3 regions of the Vibrio sp. 03_296 genome follow, and region 2 is predicted to be linked to each of the others. Evidence: predicted binding sites of a transcription regulator. Region 2 holds the regulator's gene; each other region holds the start of a gene.
The links. Region 2 encodes CRP, which controls carbon source genes, mostly activating them, when cyclic AMP is high. Its sites were predicted from a motif close to TGTGANNNNNNTCACA; they were not measured.

Region 1: a site for CRP is predicted at 4,616-4,631, ahead of deoD (purine-nucleoside phosphorylase). Genes of this name have one in related genera too.
Region 3: a site for CRP is predicted at 1,373-1,388, ahead of CIK04_RS05040 (NupC/NupG family nucleoside CNT transporter). Genes of this name have one in related genera too.

The regions. Positions count from the first base shown of each region.
Region 1 covers NZ_NPKW01000056.1:111,493-119,224, reverse strand. Annotated here, with positions in the region: gene CIK04_RS06600 (Lpp/OprI family alanine-zipper lipoprotein) at 1-228, shown strand, start outside; gene CIK04_RS06595 (L,D-transpeptidase family protein) at 249-1,160, opposite strand; gene phrB (deoxyribodipyrimidine photo-lyase) at 1,167-2,576, opposite strand; gene CIK04_RS06585 (MerR family transcriptional regulator) at 2,585-3,391, opposite strand; gene CIK04_RS06580 (DUF523 and DUF1722 domain-containing protein) at 3,381-4,334, opposite strand; gene deoD (purine-nucleoside phosphorylase) at 4,750-5,460, shown strand; gene CIK04_RS06570 (lactate dehydrogenase) at 5,512-6,981, shown strand; gene CIK04_RS06565 (lipopolysaccharide assembly protein LapB) at 7,142-7,732, shown strand, end outside.
Region 2 covers NZ_NPKW01000127.1:9,449-17,180, reverse strand. Annotated here, with positions in the region: gene astA (arginine N-succinyltransferase) at 1-905, shown strand, start outside; gene astD (succinylglutamate-semialdehyde dehydrogenase) at 923-2,380, shown strand; gene CIK04_RS15570 (DUF1338 domain-containing protein) at 2,592-3,383, shown strand; gene crp (cAMP-activated global transcriptional regulator CRP) at 3,495-4,127, opposite strand; gene CIK04_RS15560 (phosphoribulokinase) at 4,370-5,239, opposite strand; gene CIK04_RS15555 (YheU family protein) at 5,368-5,580, opposite strand; gene CIK04_RS15550 (hydrolase) at 5,636-6,613, opposite strand; gene CIK04_RS15545 (TIGR02444 family protein) at 6,759-7,238, opposite strand; gene CIK04_RS15540 (ABC transporter ATP-binding protein) at 7,235-7,732, opposite strand, start outside.
Region 3 covers NZ_NPKW01000052.1:18,028-25,759, forward strand. Annotated here, with positions in the region: gene prfC (peptide chain release factor 3) at 1-276, shown strand, start outside; gene CIK04_RS32695 (DUF5363 family protein) at 407-544, shown strand; gene CIK04_RS05035 (TatD family hydrolase) at 531-1,328, shown strand; gene CIK04_RS05040 (NupC/NupG family nucleoside CNT transporter) at 1,534-2,796, shown strand; gene deoC (deoxyribose-phosphate aldolase) at 3,355-4,131, shown strand; gene deoA (thymidine phosphorylase) at 4,220-5,548, shown strand; gene CIK04_RS05055 (phosphopentomutase) at 5,603-6,823, shown strand; gene deoD (purine-nucleoside phosphorylase) at 6,904-7,623, shown strand; gene CIK04_RS05065 (YtjB family periplasmic protein) at 7,712-7,732, opposite strand, start outside.

The sequences.
Region 1 (7,732 bases), on a different contig from region 2:
GGTTGTGCATCGGGGCCAGATGAACAAACCAAAGCAGCAATGGCGCAGGTAGAAGATCTTAAGAATCAAGTCGATGTACTGACAAAAGAAGTGGCTGCACTTAAGAGCAATCAAGCGGACGCTGAGATGAAAGCCAAAGAAGCTGCTACAGCAGCGATGGCAGCTCAAGAAGAAGCAGAACGTGCGAACGAGCGTATCGATAATATCGCTCAGTCGTACACGAAGTAATTGCTGTAATCTGCGTCGGGTTATTCAAAACCTGGCGCAGCTACCTCTACGGGCACACCATTTTGTGCCGCAATCACCGCTTTCGCTTTCGAATCATTCAGATTTAACTCGCTCAACCACCAATCCAACTCTATTGGCACAACTAACTCATCCTGAACCCCATTGCTTCTGGTGAGTGGCTCGTGCGCTTCAAGGTAAACAATTCGCCCCGGCTCAAGGGACACTTTCACCGGCTGGTTGATGATCTTCACTCTCTGTCCTTTGTCCACTTGAGAAAACAACCATTCAATATCTTTTGGCTCCATGCGAATGCAACCAGCACTGACGCGCAAACCGATACCGAAATCTTTGTTCGTTCCGTGGATCAAATAATCACCGCTGCCATACGCTAAGCGAAGGGCGTACTCGCCCAGCGGGTTATCTGGCCCAGCCGGGACAATTTTAGGCAGCTCGATGCCTTTTTCTCGATACTCTTTACGGATGGAAACGGGAGGTGTCCAGGTTGGATTCGGTCGTTTTTCACGAATCGACGTCACCATTTCTGGCGTATCACGCCCGACTCGGCCAATCCCGACCGGAAAAACATGCACCTTACCCAGCTCGGGCTCAAAATAATAAAGCCTTAACTCCGCTAAATTGATCACTATGCCTTGGTACTCCACGGGCGGAAGCACCATTTCACTAGGGATAGAAAGCACATAACCTTCCTGAGGCAGAAATGGGTCTACCCCTTTATTGGCTGCCATCAAGGCCAAAAAGCCCACATCATATTGCTTGGCGATGTTCGCCATGGTTTCGCCTTTTTCAACAACATGATGCTGGATGCGTCCAATTAACCGACTGCCTTCCGCGGGAAGATCATAAGTCGCAGCGTCGCTCCTCCAACTCATCAATGCCGCACAGAAAAGCGTAATCAATGTGGGTTTTGGCATTTTCATTCAGAGACAATCCTTGGCTTGGGTATACAAAGACAAGGTTATCTCTCTTTCCTGTTTGTGATCAACCATTGGCGCTGGGTAATCTAACTGCATGTGACCTGTCCAGTTCCACGGCTGGTGAACGAACTTACTCGGCACCTGCGCTAATTCTGGTAGCCAGTGCTTCACAAACTCGCCATTCGGGTCAAACTTCTCTCCCTGCGTAATTGGGTTGAAGATCCGAAAATAAGGTTGACCGTCACACCCTGTCGAGGCACACCATTGCCAGCCTCCATTGTTGGCCGCAAAGTCACCGTCCACCAGTTTCTGCATAAAGTATTGCTCGCCCAGCCGCCAGTTGACGTGCAAATCTTTGGTGAGAAAACTGGCCACGATCATGCGCAAGCGATTATGCATCCATCCCGTTTGGTTGAGTTGCCGCATCGCTGCATCCACAATGGGGTAGCCTGTTTCCCCTCGGCACCAACGTTCAAACCAGTCCGGTTTTGCTGGCCATAGCAGATGTTTTTCCCACTCAACAAAACCCTGCCCTTTGACCAACTTGGGTTCGAAATGAATCAGGTGATGATAGAACTCACGCCAAATAAGCTCGCTCAACCACACTTCACGACCATTCGACAGATAACTTTGCTGCCAATACAGTCGTGCAATACATTGCCTGACCGAAATGGCGCCAATCGCCAAATAAGGGGACAGCACGCTGGTGCCTGCCGTGGCAGGGAAATCTCGTTGCTCGTGATAGCGATCCACTTCCTCATGGCAGAAGCGTCTTAACGTCTCACGAATCTGTTGAGAATCAACAGACCATGCCTCGCTGCTTTCTCGTGGGTAGCCAAACGGCGCCTGCTCATGCCAAAGTGATGATTGCAGCGCTTCAGGCAATACAACCGGCTGCGCCGCTGAGGTTTTGATGATCTGTGGAGGAACAAACGATTTCAGCCACGCTTTTTTAAACGGTGTAAAGACTTTGAAATAGTCCCCCTGTTTATTCAACACGCAGCCAGGTGCCTGCACACACTTATCTTCGACATCGAGGACTCCAATCTCTGATGATGCGAGCTGATTGATTAACTGTTCGTCACGAACACGCTCATTGACTTCATAGTCGCGGTTAAACACCACTTCACTAACCGCCAATTGTTCAGCCCAGTTCGCAACACGTGTTGCGCTTTGAGCGTAGTCATCCACTTCGTCGTACAACAGCGGGATGTTCAGCGCGTTGAGTTCTTCCGCCAGCACCGCCAAACGCCGCGCAATGAGATCGGCCTGCATGGGCGCCATATGATGATCACGCCATTGCAAAGGGGTGGCCACAAAACAGGCAACCACCTCTTGTGAAGTCGCAATAGCATGATTGAGCGCTGTGTTGTCCACACTGCGCAAGTCTCTGCGTAACCAAACCAGCTTCATTACCATCCCTACCCAAACTGGAGTCGAGCCAGAACATCGCTCAACGTAACTTTGTTGTTATCGAGCATGGACTTAACCATGTTCATCTGTTTCTCTTGCAACGCTCGATGCGAGAAAATATGCACACGCTGATAGTGTTCGGTGACATCAGCAAAATCGAGCCCAGAAAGATCTTCCACTCCATCAACCAAGGTGACATACCAACCTTGTTCGCTTAACGTCACTGCCTCCATCCATCCTGCAATAAAATCCCCGCCTTCATAGGAAAGCAGTAGACACTTGCCTTTACTGGCCGCTTTCCGCTCTGCTTCAACAATAAAGGTAAGACGAGTATGCAGCATAGAACGAAGTAAGCCTTTTTGTAGGCTACGAGTGGTGCTTTTAACCCGTTCCAATGCCGTCATGACCGGATATAAGAACTGATCGCAAACCACCGAAAATGGATACTCTTTCAGCACCGTATTGAGCACCGACTCAGCCTTGCCTGCGTTCAGTACAGACAGAGCTGTCAACATTCGTTCGACTTCATCTAACTCACGACTCTCCGCTGCCAACGCGCCTTCGGCATCGGGGTTTACCAGCAGATCTTTCACCTTGCCGATGGCAATGCCTTTAGCGAGCCAACCCTGAATTTCGCGAATCATCTCGATATTGTCTTCACTGTAGAGTCGATGCCCTTTCTCCGTACGTTCGGGTTGAACCAAATTGTAGCGACGCTGCCACGCCCTTAAAGTGACCGGCTTAACCCCCGTAATCTCAGAGACTTCGCGAATCGCATACAACTTTTCTACTGCATTTTTTTCATTACAAACCATAACGTAATTTCAACTCTTGTGGATAAGGCTTGAGGTATTTTTGGCTTTCCAAATAGCCATCAGGATGGGTATTGAGATAGTGGCGAATCAAGGTCAATGGTGCCAACAGTGGCAGCATACCTGTGCGATAATCATCGATCACTTGCGCCAACTCGCTTTTCTGCTCTTTGTTCAGTGCCTTTTTAAAATAGCCTTGAACATGCATCAACACATTGGTGTTGTTTTTACGGCTTGCTCGATGGGTTAACGCGACCATCAACCCTTGACGGTATTCAACAGCAAACTCGTTGATATCATAATCAGCTATTTTGGCTACCAAGCAGCCCAAGGTTTTGTAAGACTCTGGATGATGTGCCATCAAGGTCAGTTTGTAGCGAGAATGGAACTCGACGATGCTTTTGCGCGACAACTGATTCAGTACGTTGGTATTAAAATCATGCAGGCAATAAACACGAGTGATGAAATTTTCACGCAGCACAGGATCGTTCAGGCGGCCATCTTCTTCCACCGGCAACCAAGGCATTTTGCGCATCAGCGTTTGGGTGTACAAACCAACGCCTTCTTTCTCCGCGCCATGAGCTTTGTAGACCTTGACCTTCTCCATGCCACAGGTGGGTGATTTTGCGCAGACAATGTAACCACTTAAAGAGTGTGCCATTAATCGATCAACTTGCTGCTCAGAGTAAGAGAGCATCTGCTCAGTGTAATCTTTGTCAGGGTTCTTTGTTTCCACCATCGCGATTCGTTCTTCATTCGAAATAAGGCGAATCGTCGGGCGCGGTACAGGCATTCCCATCCCCACCTCAGGGCAAACCGGTACAAAGGAGAAGTGTGGCATCAGTTCCTGCACCACAAAACGACTCTGTTTGTGTCCCCCATCAAAACGGACTTGATCACCCAACACACATGCACTGATACCGATCTTTAGTGTAGAAGAACTCATGCTCATCACCCTTATACAAAAAAATTACTTGTACAATTTATAGCAAGCAAACTTGAGTTGTACAAATATTTTTTTTGTACATATCTAGGAAAAATCCACAATTAACGTTACTAAACCATGTCATAGGTTATTAACATGTAACAAATCACCCATAAGTTGCGACGCTCCCACCCCCTCCCAACGCACCAGTGACGCACCTCAAGCATGGCAAATCGATTGCCCTTTAAGTTTCAACATTTTTAGTTATCAATCGTGGTTATAAATGTATAATCAGGAGCTTTTGTGAGCCACATCTCATGGAATGGCGAATTATCTAGCTAGTATTGCCTCAACGAACGAAAACAGTTTCAACAGAATTGGTAATTTGACTCTGTTTTTGATGACAATTACCTCAATAGAAATATTGGAGAATACTATGGCAACCCCACACATCAACGCACAACCAGGTGATTTCGCAGAAACCGTACTTATGCCAGGCGATCCGCTACGCGCTAAGTACATCGCAGAAACTTTCTTGGAAGATGTAAAACAAGTTTGTGACGTTCGTAACATGTTCGGCTTCACTGGCACTTACAAAGGTAAAAAAGTGTCTGTTATGGGCCACGGTATGGGTATCCCATCTGCATGTATCTATGTTCACGAACTGATCGCTGAATACGGCGTGAAAAATGTTATCCGCGTTGGTAGCTGTGGCGCGGTGCGCGACGACGTTAACCTGATGGACGTTGTGATCGGCATGGGTGCTTCGACGGATTCTAAAGTAAACCGTATCCGCTTTAACGATCACGATTTCGCTGCACTGGCGGATTACGGTCTATTGGAAGAAGCCGTTAAACAAGCACGTGCGCAAAACGTACCAGTAAAAGTTGGTAACGTATTCTCTGCGGATCTTTTCTACACACCAGAAGCAGACATCTTCGAGAAGATGGAAAAACTGGGCATCCTAGGTGTGGATATGGAAGCGGCGGGCATCTACGGTGTGGCTGCGGATCTGAAAGCAAAAGCACTGACTATTCTGACTGTTTCTGACCACATCATCCGTGGCGAGAAACTAAGCTCTGAAGATCGTCAGAAGTCGTTCAACGACATGATGAAAGTCGCTCTAGAAACAGCAATCAATCTTTAAGTTTTTTGGCTGGGTTCGCCCAGCCATCCGAATAATCCCGAGGGGGCGATCGTGTCTAACGGCGAACTGCCAAAAGACGCAGATGGGTTACAACTCAACTTTTGTAAAACATTGGCGTGTGACAACTTTGGTCTGAGCGATGCAAAACGATACGTTTTGCAACATGCGAACCCTAAGCGTCCAGCGATGGTCTGTCGTGAATGTGGAGCTTTCCCCCCCTTACTTAACAACCGTGAAGTGTTGAATGAGCTGCATCGCTTACGTCAACTTCACAGTGATGGTTTGCCTGCGTGTCGAAACGACGACTGCGCAAACTTTGGCCTTTCTGTTCATACCCACAAACATCTCTACCATGCCTTTGGTTACAGTGGTGATCGCCAACGCTATCGCTGCAAAGCATGCCAATCCACGTTTGTCGATAAATGGTCTGGCGCCAACAAAAAGCTTCAGTTTCAAGAAAACTTAATGGGCCTGTTGTTCACCGGTTACTCGGTGCGCGAGATTTGCCGTAAACTGGCCATCAACCCAAAAACGTTTTATGACCATGTTGAACACATTGCCAGCCGTTGCCGCCGTAAATTGGCAACGATTGATGCGCGATGGGTCAACCATGCGCTCAATTACGAACTTGCTTCTCATTACCAACGTTTGCAACCCAATAGCGACAATGGTGTCTATTGGATGGCCACAGGCGATGCGCATTCTGGCTATATTCTTTGCCAACATGTGAACTACTCTGCCAAAGAAGAGCCAATAGGTACGGTTGATCACAACCCTTACGAAGCGATTTCACGTTTTGTTTCTCCGCAGTACACCGCTGAGGCAAAAGAGCCAGAAAACACACCTTCTGACTATCTGCGTGAACGTATCGACCAGAAATACCAAACCATTTTGGCCCGCGGCAACGTTGAAGATCCAATGGGAAATATGGCAACCTTCAACTACCCGACGAAAGGCGCCGTAGTTCGTCCGCCTTACACCTCTTATGCGCATTATTTGCATGTGCTGGATATGTGTAATGAAGCTGGACGCGTCTCACTTTACATGCCACAAGATCCACTATTGCGCTCTGCGGCCCTGAGTGTTTGCCTCCCTCGAATCCAAAGTCAAAATGTTGACCTGCTTTATGTCGACGAAGATCCCAGTTGGGATTTAAACCAATCATTTGAAAAGTTTGACATTGTCTACATGAGTTGGTGGCGAGATCGCTGGGCAATTGCCAACCAAGGCAGCAAACTCAAAGGTATTTGTTATCTTGCAGGTAACAAAAATCAGCCAGAACAATGGTTTAACAAAGCAACCACGCGAAATATCTCGTTTTATCAGTCACGTTTTCAGTTATTGTTTGAAGGGTTTGTCAACGAACCAAGACGAAAACTCAGACCAGGTGGCGTCTTACCATTGCTCGACATTTTCAGAGCTTGGCATAATTTGTGCTACCAAGATAAACATGGACAAACGCCAGCCCAACGACTAGGTGTTACAGAGAGCCCATTAACCATTAAACAGCTTCTGTCCTAGCACTATCGTCTGTCTGGGTTAAGATTATGTGAAACGACACCCAATATTGTCATTCATTTAGTATTAACTCAGTAAATTATTGCGGATGAATGATGCGAATTTTTGACACGTCAATATAATGAACGTGTTGTACGCCAACTGAATCGCATGGATGTAAATTTTGGATAAAAGCCAACTTCAGTTAGACGCTGAACTTAGACAAATCAAAGCCCGCGTAAATAGTGAGCCTGCGGAGGTACTGAAAATTGCCGAGCAGTGCTACATCCGCGCCGAGCAAATTGTCTACCCAGAAGCGGAAATTGAAGCCCTTTTAATCCAGTCGCACTGCTGTTGGTGTTTGATGGATTACCGCCGTGGTTTAAAACTCATCAAAGAAGCCCACAGCAAACAAAACCGCCTCGACAACGACGACCGACTACCTCAAATTCTCCACTTATATGCCCTACAATACTGGGGTCAAGCCAAATATTACTCTGCTCAGCAATACTGGATTAACGCGCTGGAACAATCCGCGTTGATTGATGAAACCGAGATACAGATTGAAGCGTTAATTGGCTTGGGCAACGTTTGGCGTATCACCAACGATTACAAACTGGCTGCGTCGACACACGAGCTCGCGGTTAAAGTCGCAAACAATGCACGTATTAACTGGGCGGAAGGCAAAGCGCGTATTTTGCTGGCTTGGGACTACTACCTGCTCAATAACTACGTGGAAATGCTGACCATCTTGGATGGGGCTAGCGAAGTACTC
Region 2 (7,732 bases):
GAATTACCCATTCTGAATACAGTTTTGCCAAGGCCAATGTGACCGAGCCGGGAGACGAAGGCTATCTGATGGTCGGTTTTGACAGTGAAACTGGCGAGGTGGCAGGAACCACGGGTATCGAAGCTTCAATTGGCTGGGATGTACCGTTTTACTCGTATCACATCAGCAAGATTGTTCACTCATCGCCGAAATTAGGCGTCAACAATGTGGTGAAACTGCTGACCTTTGGCAATAACTACACCGGTTGTAGCGAAATTTGTACCCTATTTTTGCGTGAGAAGTTTCGTCAAGGCTTGAACGGTCGTCTGATGTCTAAGTGTCGTTTTCTGATGATGGCAGAGCATCCGCACCGTTTCTCTCAAACCATTTTTGCCGAAATGCGCGGCGTTTCTGACGCGCAAGGTAACTCGCCATTTTGGCAGTGGCTGCAAGAGCACTTTTTCTCAATCGATTTCACCATGGCCGATTACCTCACGGGCATCGGTAAGAAAGGTTTTATTGCCGACTTGATGCCAAAGCTGCCGATCTACATCAACCTGCTTAGCCCAGAGGCGCAAGCGGTGATTGGCCAAGTGCATGACAACACAAGACCTGCGTTGAAGTTGCTGGAAAGAGAGGGGTTTACCAACCGTGGTTACGTCGACATTTTCGATGGTGGCCCAACGGTGGAATGCGATTTACGCAATATTGAATCGGTGCGCCATTCCGTGCGTGCGAAAGTGAGAATCAGTGAGCATTCGAGCTCAAAAGCGTTCTTAATTGCCAATACTTCATTTGAGGATTTTCGTGCGACTGCCGCTAAAGCAGCGTATGACCCTGCAACATCAAGCGTGATTTTATCTCCAGCCGTCGCCGAAGCGTTGAACGTTGAAGATGGTCACTACGTACGCATGTTGCCGCAGTAAACAGAAAGGAAGAGATGATGACACAGTGGATTGCAGGTGAATGGGTCGAAGGTTTAGGTGAAGAGTTTACCTCTCTCTCCCCGTATGACAATCAGGTTGTTTGGCGAGGCAAGGGAGCCACGGCTGAACAAGTAGAGATGGCGGTGAAAGCTGCGCGCCAAGCGTTTGTTGGTTGGAAAAAATTGTCCGTTGCCGAACGAGAAGCAGTGGTGTTGGCGTTTGCTGAGCAAGTGAAAGAGAACAGTGAAGAGATCGCCCAAGTGATCGCCAAAGAAACCGGCAAGCCCCTTTGGGAAACGCGCACTGAAGCGGCGGCAATGGCGGGTAAAATTGCCATTTCGATTCGTGCATACCATGAGCGTACTGGCGAGTCGCAAAAAGAAGCGGCAGGCAATCAGATTGTTTTGCGTCACCGCCCGCTTGGCGTGATGGCGGTTTTTGGGCCGTATAACTTCCCAGGTCACTTACCTAATGGTCACATTGTGCCTGCACTACTGGCAGGGAACACGGTGGTGTTCAAACCTTCCGAGCAAACCCCGTGGACGGGTGAGCTTGCGATGAAGTTATGGCAAGCCGCTGGGTTGCCGCAAGGGGGGATCAACCTCGTACAAGGTGGCAAGGAAACGGGCATTGCATTGGCAGACTCGAAAGGCATCGATGGCTTGCTGTTTACGGGAAGCGCCAACACTGGTCACTTATTGCATCGCCAGTTTGCCGGTCAGCCGGGCAAGATGCTGGCACTTGAAATGGGTGGCAATAACCCTATGGTGATCACCGATCACTATGGCGATCTTGATGCCACCGTCTACACCATTATCCAGTCGGCCTTTATCAGTGCAGGACAGCGCTGTACCTGTGCGCGTCGTCTCTACATCCCATTGGGTGAGAAAGGCGATGCACTGATCACCCGCTTGGTCGAAGCGACCAAGAAGTTGCGCGTTGATCAGCCATTTGCAGAACCCGCTCCTTTCATGGGACCACAGATCTCGGTGGCTGCTGCAAACTTCATTTTGGCGGCGCAAGCCAACCTGCAATCGCTTGGTGGAGAGAGCTTGATTGAAGCCAAAGCGGGGGCGGCGGCATTTGTCACGCCGGGTATTATCGATGTCACCAACATTGCCGATTTGCCCGATGAAGAATATTTTGGCCCATTACTGCAAGTGGTACGTTATCAAACACTAGAGCAAGCGGTTGAGCTCGCCAATGATACCCGCTTTGGCTTATCGGCCGGTTTGGTGTCAACCGATGATGGTGAGTGGCAATACTTCGTTGACCATATTCGTGCTGGCATCGTCAATCGTAACCGTCAGCTAACGGGTGCGAGCGGTGATGCACCGTTTGGTGGCCCTGGTGCGTCGGGCAACTTGCGCCCCAGTGCGTATTACGCCGCGGATTACTGTGCCTATCCAATGGCTTCGATGGAAGGGGAGGAGACATTACTCCCTGCAACGTTAAGCCCAGGCGTCGAACTGTAAAATAATAATAAGGGTGCGTTAGTCGCCCAAGGGCGCAGTGGGATCGAGCCTGAGTCACTGTTGCCCAGTGATAAGTGAGGTTTTTACACCTCGGTCATCGCCGTCACAGGTTGATGGCGATGTCGGTTGTACTCTGGACAGCAACCGCCATCGCCATTTTTCCATTTACGCTATAACCGACAACGTGAATCTACAACAACAAGGAGGCGTTATGACGCCAGCTGTTCTCTTTCAATCGCTATGGAATGACTATATTCAACGTTTGTGTCCTTCCGCTGCAAAAGTTCATCAACTGCTTGAAGAAGACGAGCCATTGATTAACGACCACATCGCTTTGCGCACATTTAATGTTGCTCCGCTGGGTATTGAGACGCTCGCTAAGCCATTTCTAGCCCTTGGCTATGTGGCGTGTGGTGATTACCTGTTTAAGAGCAAAAAGTTGATTGCCAAGCACTTTGAGCATCCCGACCCGACCCAACCTAAAGTGTTTATCAGCGCGCTCAAAGTGGATGAATGCTCGGAGGCGTTGCAAGCCATCGTCGAAAAATTGGTGGCGCAAGTCGACGCTTCTCGCCTAGAGGACTGTGCATTTTTACACGGTGGTCGCTTATGGGAGCTGTCGTTTGCTGATTACCAAACCCTAGCACAAGAAAGTGAATACGCGTCTTGGTTGGCGGCTCATGGCTATGGTGCCAATCACTTTACCGTCAGTGTTAATCAGCTCAAGGCGTTGGACTCGGTTAAAGGCGTGAATGATCACTTACGCAACGCAGGTTTTGTCATTAACGAAGTGGGTGGTGAAGTCAAAGGCTCGCCAGAGGTGTTGCTCGAGCAATCCTCGACCATGGCCGACAAAGTGGCGGTGCACTTTAGCGAGGGCAGTGAAATCGTTCCTGGTGGTTTCTACGAATTCGCCAAGCGTTACCCGATGGACAACGGTGAGCTTTACCCAGGGTTTGTAGAAGCTTCTGCCGATAAGATTTTCGAAAGCACTAATGGTTAACAGAAGCGGTTAACAGAGTCGCTCACGGCTCTCAATTGCCGTCTCTGTGAAACAAAAAAGCCACTCATGTTGCCATGAGTGGCTTTTGAAACTGTTCATCGCTAATGGAAATTAACGAGTACCGTAAACAACGATAGTCTTGCCATGTGCAGAAATCAGGTTTTGCTCTTCGAGCATCTTCAAGATACGACCTACTGTCTCACGAGAACAGCCAACGATTTGACCGATTTCTTGACGAGTGATCTTGATCTGCATGCCATCTGGGTGTGTCATCGCATCTGGTTGTTTAGCAAGATTCAATAGCGTCTGAGCGATACGACCAGTTACGTCTAGGAATGCCAAGTCACCCACTTTTTGGCTGGTCACTTGCAGACGGCTTGCCATCTGAGCAGATAGACGCATCAGGATGTCAGGGTTTACCTGAATTAGCTGACGGAATTTCTTGAATGAGATTTCCGCGACTTCACAAGGAGATTTTGCGCGAACCCAAGCGGTACGCTCTTGGCCTTCTTCAAACAGGCCTAATTCACCAATAAAGTCACCTTGATTTAGGTAAGAAAGGATCATTTCTTTACCTTCTTCATCCTTAATCAGTACCGCAACAGAACCTTTTACGATGTAGTAAAGTGTTTCTGCTTTTTCGCCCGCATGAATTAGCGTGCTTTTTGATGGGTACTTATGAATATGACAGTGTGAAAGAAACCACTCTAGTGTTGGATCGGTTTGAGGTTTACCTAGAACCATAATATCTCACTTCCTCTGCAGGGTACGCTTGCCGCTATCCGTATTTTAGCGAAGCCTTAATCTTGGCTTCCTAGAATAAGAGCTGTTAACTAAGGCTGCAAGCTATCTTGTGTTTCGGTTTGAAATAGTATCCTTTTTCGAAAACGATTTCTTGATTTTAATCGTGCCGAGTATCGGATTTTTTAAGCAAAACTGTGCACATGATCACGGTATGAAAAGTAATCGCTCTCTGTGCTGGGTTTTTATCCAATTTTGCCCGTTTCAATCAATTGTTGCAGGATAGGCTGCACAATTAATTCCATAGCAAAACTCATTTTTCCTCCCGGCACCACAAGGGTGTTGTGGCGTGACATGAACGAGCCATCGATCATCGCCAGTAGGTATGGAAAATCAACGTTTTTGATTCCTCTAAGACGAATCACCACAAAGCTTTCATCAAGGCTTGGGATGCCTTTGGCGTTGAGCGGATTGGAGGTATCGACCGTTGGGACTCGCTGAAAGTTGATGTGAGTACGAGAAAATTGCGGTGTGATGTAATTCAGATAGTCGTCCATTGAGCGCACAATCGAATCCATCACAGCCTCGCGTGAATGACCGCGATCACGGGTGTCACGGACGTATTTTTGAATCCACTCTAAGTTGACGATCGGTACCATGCCTATCAAGAAATCGACGTGTTGCGCGACATTCACTTCGCCATCCACGACGCCACCGTGCAGCCCTTCATAAAACAGCACATCGGTATTTTCGGGTAGCTTTTGCCATGGGGTAAAAGTGCCGGGCATTTGGTTGTAGGGTACCGCTTCGTCAAAAGTGTGCAGATAGCGGCGCACTTCACCAGTGCCAGATTTACCGTATTGGCGGAAAAATTCGCCTAGAGCTGGGAAATCGTTGGCTTGAGGGCCAAAATAGCTGATATGACGGCCTTGTTCTTTTGCCTTGCGAATTTCGACATCCATCTCTGGGCGCGTAAAACGGTGGAAGCTATCCCCTTCGACCCATGCGGGCTTGATGCTCATCATATTGAACATCTTGCGGAAAGCTTCGGAGGTGGTGGTGGTGCCGGCACCGGATGAACCTGTGACGGCTATTATTGGGTGTTTTGCAGACATGACAGACCTTGTCGTATTCAAACTTACCTGTTGAGCGGGAATCGGCCTCCCGCGGAGCTATCGTTTGTCCCACTATAGCACGTTCACTTTGCTTGTCATGGGATAGGATTCGGTAAAGTGTGGAGCAGCTAGAATTTTTGTTTTAACTGAATATCCACGGTTTCGTGTAACTCAGAGAAAACCACCACCGCTTCGCCGCATTCCAACTGCTGCTGTACTTGTGCGATTTTTTCCTCAAGTGAGTATTCACTTTCACCGTAATCGGTGCCTTCACGCAGCACAAACTCGCGAATCAAATTGCTCAGCGCCTCAGGGCTGATTTGTTGCCATGGAACGATCATAAATACCTCTTTATTCTATGCTCGTGAGTGGATTTGTTGGCCGACAGGGGCGCTATTATCCAGAAACCGCCATACTTTCATAGTAGGCGGGCAGCGCTTCTTCTAGCCAAAATCGCGGTTGCAGTGCGGTTCCGCTGAGAAAACCGACATGACCACCGTGATCAAACAGTCGATAATCGATGTTGTCTGGGAGCACAAACTTAGGGATCACTGCGTCGGTCATAAAGGGATCGTCTTTCGCGTGAATGATTTGAGTCGGAATGCGAATATCGCGCAGTTTGTTGAGCCCAGAGCACTGCTGATAGTAATCGGCGGCATCTTGAAAGCCGTGCAGCGGGGCGGTGATCAAGTCATCAAAGTCGTACAGTCTTGTTACTCGTTTAATCGCTTGATAGGAAAGGTCGAGTTCGCCAGCCAGCAAATGGTGCTTACGCAGTGCATTGCGTTTGAGCGAGGAGAGTAAGTAGCGACGATAGACGCGCGAAAACCCTTGCTCAATACGTTGCGAGCAAGCGGACAAATCAAGCGGTGCAGAGACGATGGTCGCCGCATCCAGTCGTTCGTCTCCCTGATACTTGGCCAAGTAGTTGGCCAGCATATTGCCTCCCAAGGAGATACCCACGGCTACTTTGACCGAGTGAGGAAACGCGTCGTGCAAATGCGTAAGAAACAGTCTTGCATCCTCTACTTCGCCGGAATGGTACGCGCGCGCGAGGCGATTAGGCTTACCGCTGCAACCACGAAAATGCATCATCACCGCCAGCCAACCAGCGTCAGCAAAGGCTTTCATTAGACCATTGGCGTAAGGGCTGTAGAAGCAGCCTTCAAGGCCGTGAAACAACACAAATAAGGGTTTGTTTTTGGCTTGATCATTGTGCGGAGATTCGCTCCAAGCGAGATCCAAAAAATCGCCATCTGGGGTGTCCAGCGTTTGCCATAAAGGTTCGAACAAGGCTTTTTTACGAATTAAGCGCGGCAATAAGGTTTGTAGGTGTGGATTTTTTATCCCAGCTGCGGCGGTAAACTGAGTCATGTGTGTTGCTCTTTGAGTGATTTGGATCAGCGAGGCATTTCACTGACCTTTGTATGCGTGATACGAGTTAATTTAGTCCTTCAGCTCAACTTTTCGTCAATCATTGAGGGGAATGTTCTTTGTGAGACGGGCTCAGGATCACACTTCAACTGAGTTTCTGTGACGGTGAGGCAACGACGAAGGCGTTGTAGAGGTGCGCAGCACCGAGATGTTGGCAGTAGCGCTGTGTGAGCGGCTGTTGCTGGTTGGGAGACAGCGTTAGGGTGTTGATGCAATCAACGAGATCGGATTGTTGCTGCTTTTCCAATTGCAGTTCAAATTGCAGCGCTTCGCGATAGAGGGTATCCGGTAGATGCTGTTTAAACTGACGACGGAGATCGCGGTAGGTATGCAGTAGCGTTTCAGAGCGGCCCAAGCAGGCTTGTACTTGATGCCACTCTTGCTCTTGAAACGTCAGTTGTTGTTCATCGAGCCATTTGAACAGCAACAGTAAGTTGACGTTGCCGTTAAAGTTGTTCTGCAAAGCAAGGCACGCTTCTTTCACTTCTCGAATCGAATAATATTGTAGGCTGAATTGCCACAGCCTTTCGAGGGTAAGTGAAGGTTGGACGTGCTCTGAACTCATTGGCTATTGAACTCCTGTTCCATCTGTTCCAGTACTTCCTGCTGGGCCATCCACTCCATTTCAATCTCTTCGAGATCGGATTTACTTTGTGCTTGCAGCGCCAGTACTTGAGTAAGTTTAGCTTTATTTTCGGCATCATACAGTGAGTTATCAGACAATTGCTGCTCAGCCTCTGCCAACGCTTCGCCCAACTTATCCATTTTCGCTTCTAACTGTGTCAGTTTTTTGCGAATTGGTGCGGTTAACTTACGAAAATCGGCTTCACGACGCTTTTGCTCTTTTTTCGCGGCAGCACTGTTGCTGCTGTCTTTGGCTGGCATTTCTGCGGCCGCTTCGCGACGCTCAGCTTTTTGCTGTTCAGTGAGCCACTTGTAGTAGTCATTGAGGTCGCCATCAAACGGTGCTACTTGGCGATCGTGCACTAGGTAAAGATCATCGGTGGTCGCGCGGATCAAATAGCGATCGTGCGAGACGATCACCATCGCGCCTTCAAA
Region 3 (7,732 bases), on a different contig from region 2:
GGCGCGGTCGGTGTGCTTCAGTTTGATGTTGTTGTGGCGCGTTTGAAGTCTGAATATAACGTTGAAGCGATTTACGAGAGTGTGAACGTAGCGACAGCGCGTTGGGTTGAGTGTGGTGATGCGAAGAAGCTAGATGAGTTCCAACGTAAGAACCAAACTAACCTAGCACTGGATGGTGGCGATAACTTAACGTACATTGCGCCAACCATGGTAAACCTCAATCTTGCGAAAGAGCGTTTCCCTGAAGTGGAATTCCGAGCGACTCGTGAACACTAATCACGCGAATGTGTGCGTTTGGTTCGCATAACCTGTTTGCTAAGAGCCCTAAGTTTGTCGCTTAGGGCTCTTTTTTATCTGCGGTAAAAGATGATAATGAAAGGGCAATCATCACAATAAGGAAGTGCACATGCAATGGTGGCGAAAGTGGTTAAAACGTTATGATGACTGGTGCAAAGAGATGGGATTAACACCTGAACAAAAGCGCAGTTGTGTACCATACAAAAAAGATCCGGCGCGAGAAAAGAAAAGCGATGAAACTGTTTGATACGCATTGCCACCTCGATTTTGACGTTTTTGAACCAGCGCGCTCGCAGCATTTTCAAAGAGGGCTAGAGGCTGGTGTGGAACGTTTGTTACTGCCATCCGTTGGTCCCGATAACTGGCAAAAAGTAAAAACACTGGCGCAATGGTCTGCAATGCTCTCTGAGGAGGCTCAGCCAGAAATCTTTTACGCGTTGGGCTTTCATCCCTATTTTCTGACGTCGGATTATCAGCAAAAACAAAGTGCGCTCGTGGCTTTGTTGGACGAGCGTGACACGCGCTGCGTAGCCATTGGGGAATGCGGTTTGGATGATGGGGTTGAACAAGACGCTGCATTGCAAGAGCAGGCGTTGAACTACCAGCTCGATTTGGCCAAGCAGTATCAACTGCCGGTTATTTTACACAATCGACGATGTCACAATCGACTTATTCAATTAGTCAAAGCGGCTCGGCTGCCAAAAGGCGGCGTTATCCATGCGTTTTCTGGTAGCTATGAACAGGGAATGGAGTGGATACGTTTGGGTTTTTATCTTGGGGTCGGCGGAACCATTACCTACCCCAGAGCGAACAAAACGCGCCAAGCGATCAGTCGACTCCCTTTAGAAAAACTGCTGCTTGAAACCGATGCGCCAGATATGCCGATATTTGGCTTTCAAGGAAAGCTCAATACACCTGCTCAGATTATTCACCCACTAAATGAGTTGAGTGTGTTGCATAATCAAACAAAGCAAACGATTGCCTCTCAAATCTGGAAAAATAGCAATTCTCTGTTCTCTATCTGTGAATGAAATCTAAAAAACTTGTTTAAAGAGAGTTCCGTTCTGTATGTTATTGTGAGTTTACTCACAAATGGAGGTGAATTAGCGATGAATCTTATGGGAAAGTGTGAAGGTGGCATTACTTTAATTATTGGGGCATGAGTATAATGGCCCCCGCTTAATAGCTCCATTTTGTAACACGCCAATAAATAACTTAATAAGGAAGTCATAAACTATGAGCCTGTTTATGAGCCTAGTCGGTATGGCAGTATTGCTAGGAATTGCATTACTACTGTCAGATAACCGTAAAGCTATCAATCTTAGAACTGTGGCTGGCGCTTTTGCTATCCAATTCATCATCGGTGGTTTCGTTCTTTACGTTCCATGGGGTCGTGATCTACTAGCGGGTTTCTCTGCTGGTGTTCAAAACGTGATCGACTACGGTAAAGACGGTACTGGTTTCTTGTTCGGCAGCCTAGTTAACTTCTCAGTTGACGGTATCGGCTTCATCTTTGCTTTCCAAGTACTACCAACACTGATTTTCTTCTCAGCACTTATCTCTGTACTTTACTACATTGGTGTGATGCAGTGGGTTATCAAGATCCTAGGTGGCGGTCTTCAGAAAGCGCTAGGTACGTCTCGTGCCGAGTCAATGTCTGCAGCAGCTAACATCTTCGTAGGTCAAACTGAAGCACCACTAGTGGTTCGTCCGTTTGTACCAAAAATGACTCAATCTGAGCTATTTGCAGTAATGTGTGGTGGTCTAGCGTCTGTTGCTGGTGGTGTATTAGCAGGTTACGCATCTATGGGTGTACCTCTAGAGTACCTTGTAGCAGCATCATTCATGGCAGCTCCTGGTGGTCTACTGTTCGCTAAAATCATCAAACCAGAAGTTGATACTCCAAATGAAAGCTTGGAAGACAACATTGATGGTGGTGACGACAAGCCAGCTAACGTTATCGACGCAGCAGCAGGCGGTGCATCAGTTGGTCTACAACTAGCACTAAACGTTGGTGCAATGCTACTCGCATTCGTTGGTCTAATCGCACTAGTTAACGGCATCCTAGGTGGCGTTGGTGGTTGGTTTGGCATGGAAAACCTAACTCTAGAACTTATTCTAGGTTGGTTGTTCTCGCCGCTAGCATTCCTAATCGGTGTTCCATGGGCTGAAGCAACATTTGCGGGTTCTTTCATCGGTCAAAAACTGGTTGTAAACGAATTCGTAGCTTACCTAAACTTCGTACCTTACGTTGGTGATGCAGCACAAGTTGTCCCAGCAACAGGTCAAGTAATGTCTGAGAAGACTCAAGCAATCATCGCCTTCGCTCTATGTGGTTTCGCAAACCTTTCTTCTATCGCGATTCTACTTGGTGGTCTAGGTAGCCTTGCTCCTGCTCGTCGTCACGACATCGCTCGTATGGGTGTTAAAGCGGTTGCAGCGGGTACGCTATCTAACCTAATGGCAGCGACCATTGCTGGCTTCTTCCTGTCTTTCTAATTTAGTTAAGAGAAAGCAATTATAGACGCCGTTTAAATCCGCCCCGTAGCAAGAGATTGCTGCGGGGCGTTTTCAGTTTTTAGCGCCAGTGAAGGTGATGCATTGAGCAAACGTTCACTTGTGCGAGAGGCTGAGTTTTTTTGAGATACAAACCGTTTGCGCTCTATTTGGCACTACAGTTTTGCGATGAATATCTATAATGTAGTAATAAGACCAGAGGGATTAGGCTTGCTGAGCCAATCACCTGCTGAATAGATGAGTTTGTAAGGGCAATGAAATGCCCAAACATAACAGAGTTGAATAACAAGGTAGGATGCCTTGCTTAACTTCTGATATGCAAGACACCGCAATCATAGATTGTTGTGCCATAGGCCAAATTGGTACTGTGCGGTGACAGGGATAGCAATTGGTAGTTGTAATGATTACCGAGTCTTCAAGGAACCAAGTCCGTTCATCAATGACTGTTTAGCAAAGACCTTTTTTGCTGTTTTATCGTTGTGATGTGAACAGAAAAAGGGGCTGAGTAGTGAAATTTTTGAATATTGATCGGAGATAGAAATGAGCGATTTGAAAGCAGCAGCGCTACGTGCACTGAAACTTATGGACCTAACAACGCTAAATGACGACGACACTGATGCAAAAGTGATCGCACTTTGTCACGACGCCAAAACGCCTGTAGGTAACACGGCAGCGATTTGTATTTACCCTCGCTTTATTCCTATTGCTAAGAAGACACTTCGTGAGCAAGGTACACCAGAAGTTCGCATTGCAACGGTAACGAACTTCCCACACGGCAATGACGACATCGAAATCGCAGTCGCTGAAACCAAAGCAGCGGTCGCTTACGGTGCCGATGAAGTTGACGTGGTTTTCCCATACCGCGCATTGATGGCTGGTGATGAGAAAGTGGGCTTCGAATTGGTTAAGCAATGTAAAGAAGCATGTGGCGACATTCTTTTGAAAGTCATCATCGAAACCGGCGAACTGAAAGAAGAAGCGTTGATCAAGAAAGCATCGCAAATCTGTATTGAAGCGGGTGCAGACTTTATCAAAACATCAACAGGTAAAGTGCCAGTTAACGCAACGCCAGAATACGCACGCATGATGCTTGAAGTGATTCGTGACATGGGTGTGGCTGAGAAAGTTGGCTTTAAACCTGCTGGTGGTGTACGCACTGCGGAAGACGCAGCGGCTTACCTAGCAATGGCAGATGACATCCTAGGTTCTGAGTGGGCGGATAATATGCACTACCGTTTTGGTGCGTCTAGCTTGCTAACCAACCTACTAAATACATTAGAAGTAACAGACCAAGTCGCTGATCCTGCAGCGTACTAATTCTAATAACGTCTGAACGTGGTGTGAAAGCACCACGTTACCTTCTTATCCTACTTTTACCATGGCCCATTGGGCTTGGGAGGCTCTAATGTATTTACCTCAAGAAATTATTCGTAAAAAACGCGACGGCGAAGCGCTGACTGCTGACGAAATTAACTTTTTTATCCAAGGTGTGGCGAACAATACGGTCTCTGAAGGTCAGATTGCCGCGTTCGCGATGACCATCTTTTTCAATGAAATGACGATGCCTGAACGTATTGCCCTAACGTGTGCAATGCGAGATTCTGGCATGGTGATTGATTGGAGCCACATGAACTTTGGTGGCCCAATCGTTGATAAACACTCAACCGGCGGTGTGGGCGATGTGACCTCTCTAATGCTTGGCCCTATGGTGGCAGCATGTGGTGGTTTCGTGCCGATGATCTCGGGTCGTGGCTTGGGCCATACTGGCGGTACGTTAGACAAACTGGAAGCGATTCCTGGCTACAACATCACACCAAGTAACGACGTATTCGGTCAAGTGACCAAAGAAGCAGGTGTAGCGATCATCGGCCAAACGGGCGATCTTGCACCAGCAGACAAACGAGTTTATGCCACTCGTGATATTACGGCGACGGTGGACAACATCTCACTGATCACCGCTTCTATTCTGTCTAAGAAGTTGGCGGCAGGTCTTGAATCTTTAGTGATGGATGTGAAAGTCGGTTCGGGCGCCTTTATGCCGACTTACGAAGCTTCAGAAGAATTGGCGAAATCCATTGTGGCGGTGGCGAATGGTGCGGGCACTAAGACGACGGCGATTTTGACCGACATGAACCAAGTATTGGCTTCTTCTGCGGGTAACGCCGTTGAAGTTCGTGAAGCGGTTCGTTTCCTCAAAGGTGAATATCGTAACCCTCGTTTGCTTGAAGTCACCATGGCGTCATGTGCAGAAATGTTGGTACTTGGTAAATTGGCTGAGAATACTGAAGATGCACGTGCGAAATTGATGGAAGTGCTGGATAACGGTAAAGCGGCCGAATGCTTTGGTAAAATGGTGGCTGGTTTGGGTGGTCCGGTTGACTTTATGGACAACTACGACAACTACCTCGATAAAGCTGAAATCATTAAGCCTGTTTACGCCAAAGAGACCGGTGTGGTGTCTGCAATGGATACTCGCGCTATTGGTATGGCTGTGGTGGCGATGGGCGGCGGACGCCGCGTTGCGACAGACAGCATCGATTACGCGGTAGGTTTTGATCAGTTTATCCGTTTGGGTGAAATCGCAAACAGCGAAAAACCATTGGCGATGATTCACGCTCGTAATGAAGCACAGTGGCAAGAAGCTGCGAATGCACTGCAAGCCGCGATTAAGGTGGGTGGTGAGTACACACCAACGCCAGACGTATATCGTCAAATTCGCCAAGAAGATATTTAATGACTATTGGGCCTATTACTGTCATGGGGCGGTAATAGGTCTGAGGAAGAAGCAATGAAAAGAGCATTTATTTTAGTACTAGACTCCTTTGGTATTGGTGCAACCGCAGATGCGAAAGAGTTTGGTGATGTCGGTTCAGATACCCTAGGCCATATTGCTGACCAATGTGAGCAGGGTTTGGCAAGCAATGATCAACGCCAAGGGGCTCTTCGTCTGCCAAATCTGTCCAAACTCGGTCTGGCGATGGCGCACAAAGAGTCAACGGGTCGTTTTGCGCCGGGTTTAGATGCGGACGCAGAAATCATCGGTGCCTACGGCCATGCCGCGGAGCTTTCTTCTGGTAAAGACACCCCGTCTGGCCACTGGGAAATTGCTGGCGTCCCTGTTTTGTTTGAATGGGGTTACTTCACTGACAAAGCCAACAGCTTCCCGAAAGAGTTAACGGATCGCATTCTTGCTCGTGCAGGTATTGATGGATTTCTAGGTAACTGCCACGCCTCTGGTACGCAAGTTCTAGATGACCTAGGCGAAGAGCACATGAAGACTGGTCAGCCAATTTTCTACACCTCTGCGGATTCTGTATTCCAAATCGCATGTCACGAAGAGACATTTGGTCTAGATCGCCTACTTGAACTTTGCCAAATCGCTCGTGAAGAACTCGCAGACTACAACATTGGTCGTGTTATTGCGCGTCCGTTCATTGGCCCGGGTAAAGGTCAGTTTGAGCGTACCGGTAACCGTCGTGATCTTTCTGTTGAGCCACCATCAGCGACCGTTCTGCAGAAGTTGGCTGAGGAAAAACAAGGCCAAGTGGTGTCTATTGGTAAGATTGCGGATATCTACGCAAACTGCGGTATCACCAAGAAAGTGAAAGCAACAGGCATTCCTGCACTGTTTGAAGCGACACTTGAGCAAATTAAACAAGCGGGTGACAACACCATCGTGTTCACCAACTTTGTTGATTTTGACTCTGCTTACGGCCACCGTCGTGATGTTGCGGGTTACGCAGCGGCACTGGAGTACTTCGATGGTCGTATCCACGAAGTGATGGAACTGATGCAAGAAGATGACATCCTGATCCTGACGGCTGACCACGGTTGTGACCCAACGTGGCCAGGTACTGACCACACTCGCGAGCATATCCCTGTGCTAGTCTACGGTCAAAAAGTCCCAGCTGGTTCACTTGGCCGCCGTGAAACGTTCGCTGATATCGGTCAAACTCTGGCAAGCTACTTTGGCACATCGCCAATGGATTACGGCAAAAACTTTTTGTAATCCAGAACTATAATTGAACTTATCGAATAGAGAGCATGCCTCTCTATTCTTTTGTGATTGAAATACAAGGAAACGAAAACATGGCAACTCCACATATTAATGCTGAAATGGGTGATTTTGCAGATGTCGTACTGATGCCGGGTGACCCACTGCGTGCAAAATACATTGCAGAAACCTTCCTGGAAGACGTGGTTCAGGTTTGTGATGTACGTAATATGTATGGTTTCACTGGTACTTACAAAGGTCGTAAAGTATCGGTAATGGGTCATGGCATGGGTATCCCATCGTGCTCAATTTACGCCACTGAGCTTATCAAAGACTACGGTGTGAAGAAGATCATCCGTGTGGGTAGCTGTGGTGCTGTAAGCACGGATATCAAAGTACGCGATGTTGTGATCGGCATGGGTGCATGTACCGATTCCAAAGTAAACCGCATCCGTTTCAAAGGTCATGACTTTGCGGCGATTGCAGACTACAAAATGGTCAAAGCAGCAGAAGAAGCGGCGAAAGCTCGCGGTATCGATGTGAAAGTGGGCAACCTGTTCTCAGCAGAGCTGTTCTACACGCCAGATCCAGAAATGTTCGACGTGATGGACAAATACGGCATTGTCGGCGTAGAAATGGAAGCTGCGGGCATCTACGGGGTTGCTGCGGAATATGGCGCAAAAGCACTGACAATTTGTACGGTTTCTGACCACATCAAGACAGGCGAGCAAACCACATCAGAAGAGCGTCAGAATACTTTTAACGACATGATGATTGTTGCGTTGGATTCTGTATTGCTTGGTGATGCAGAATAATTCGCTTCAAGAAAAGATGTAAAAAGAAAGCCTGCACCCATTGTGCAGGCTTTTTTATGAGGCTTTGGTCTATAAAAACTTTGGTCCATTAAGACGGTTCTTTATGACT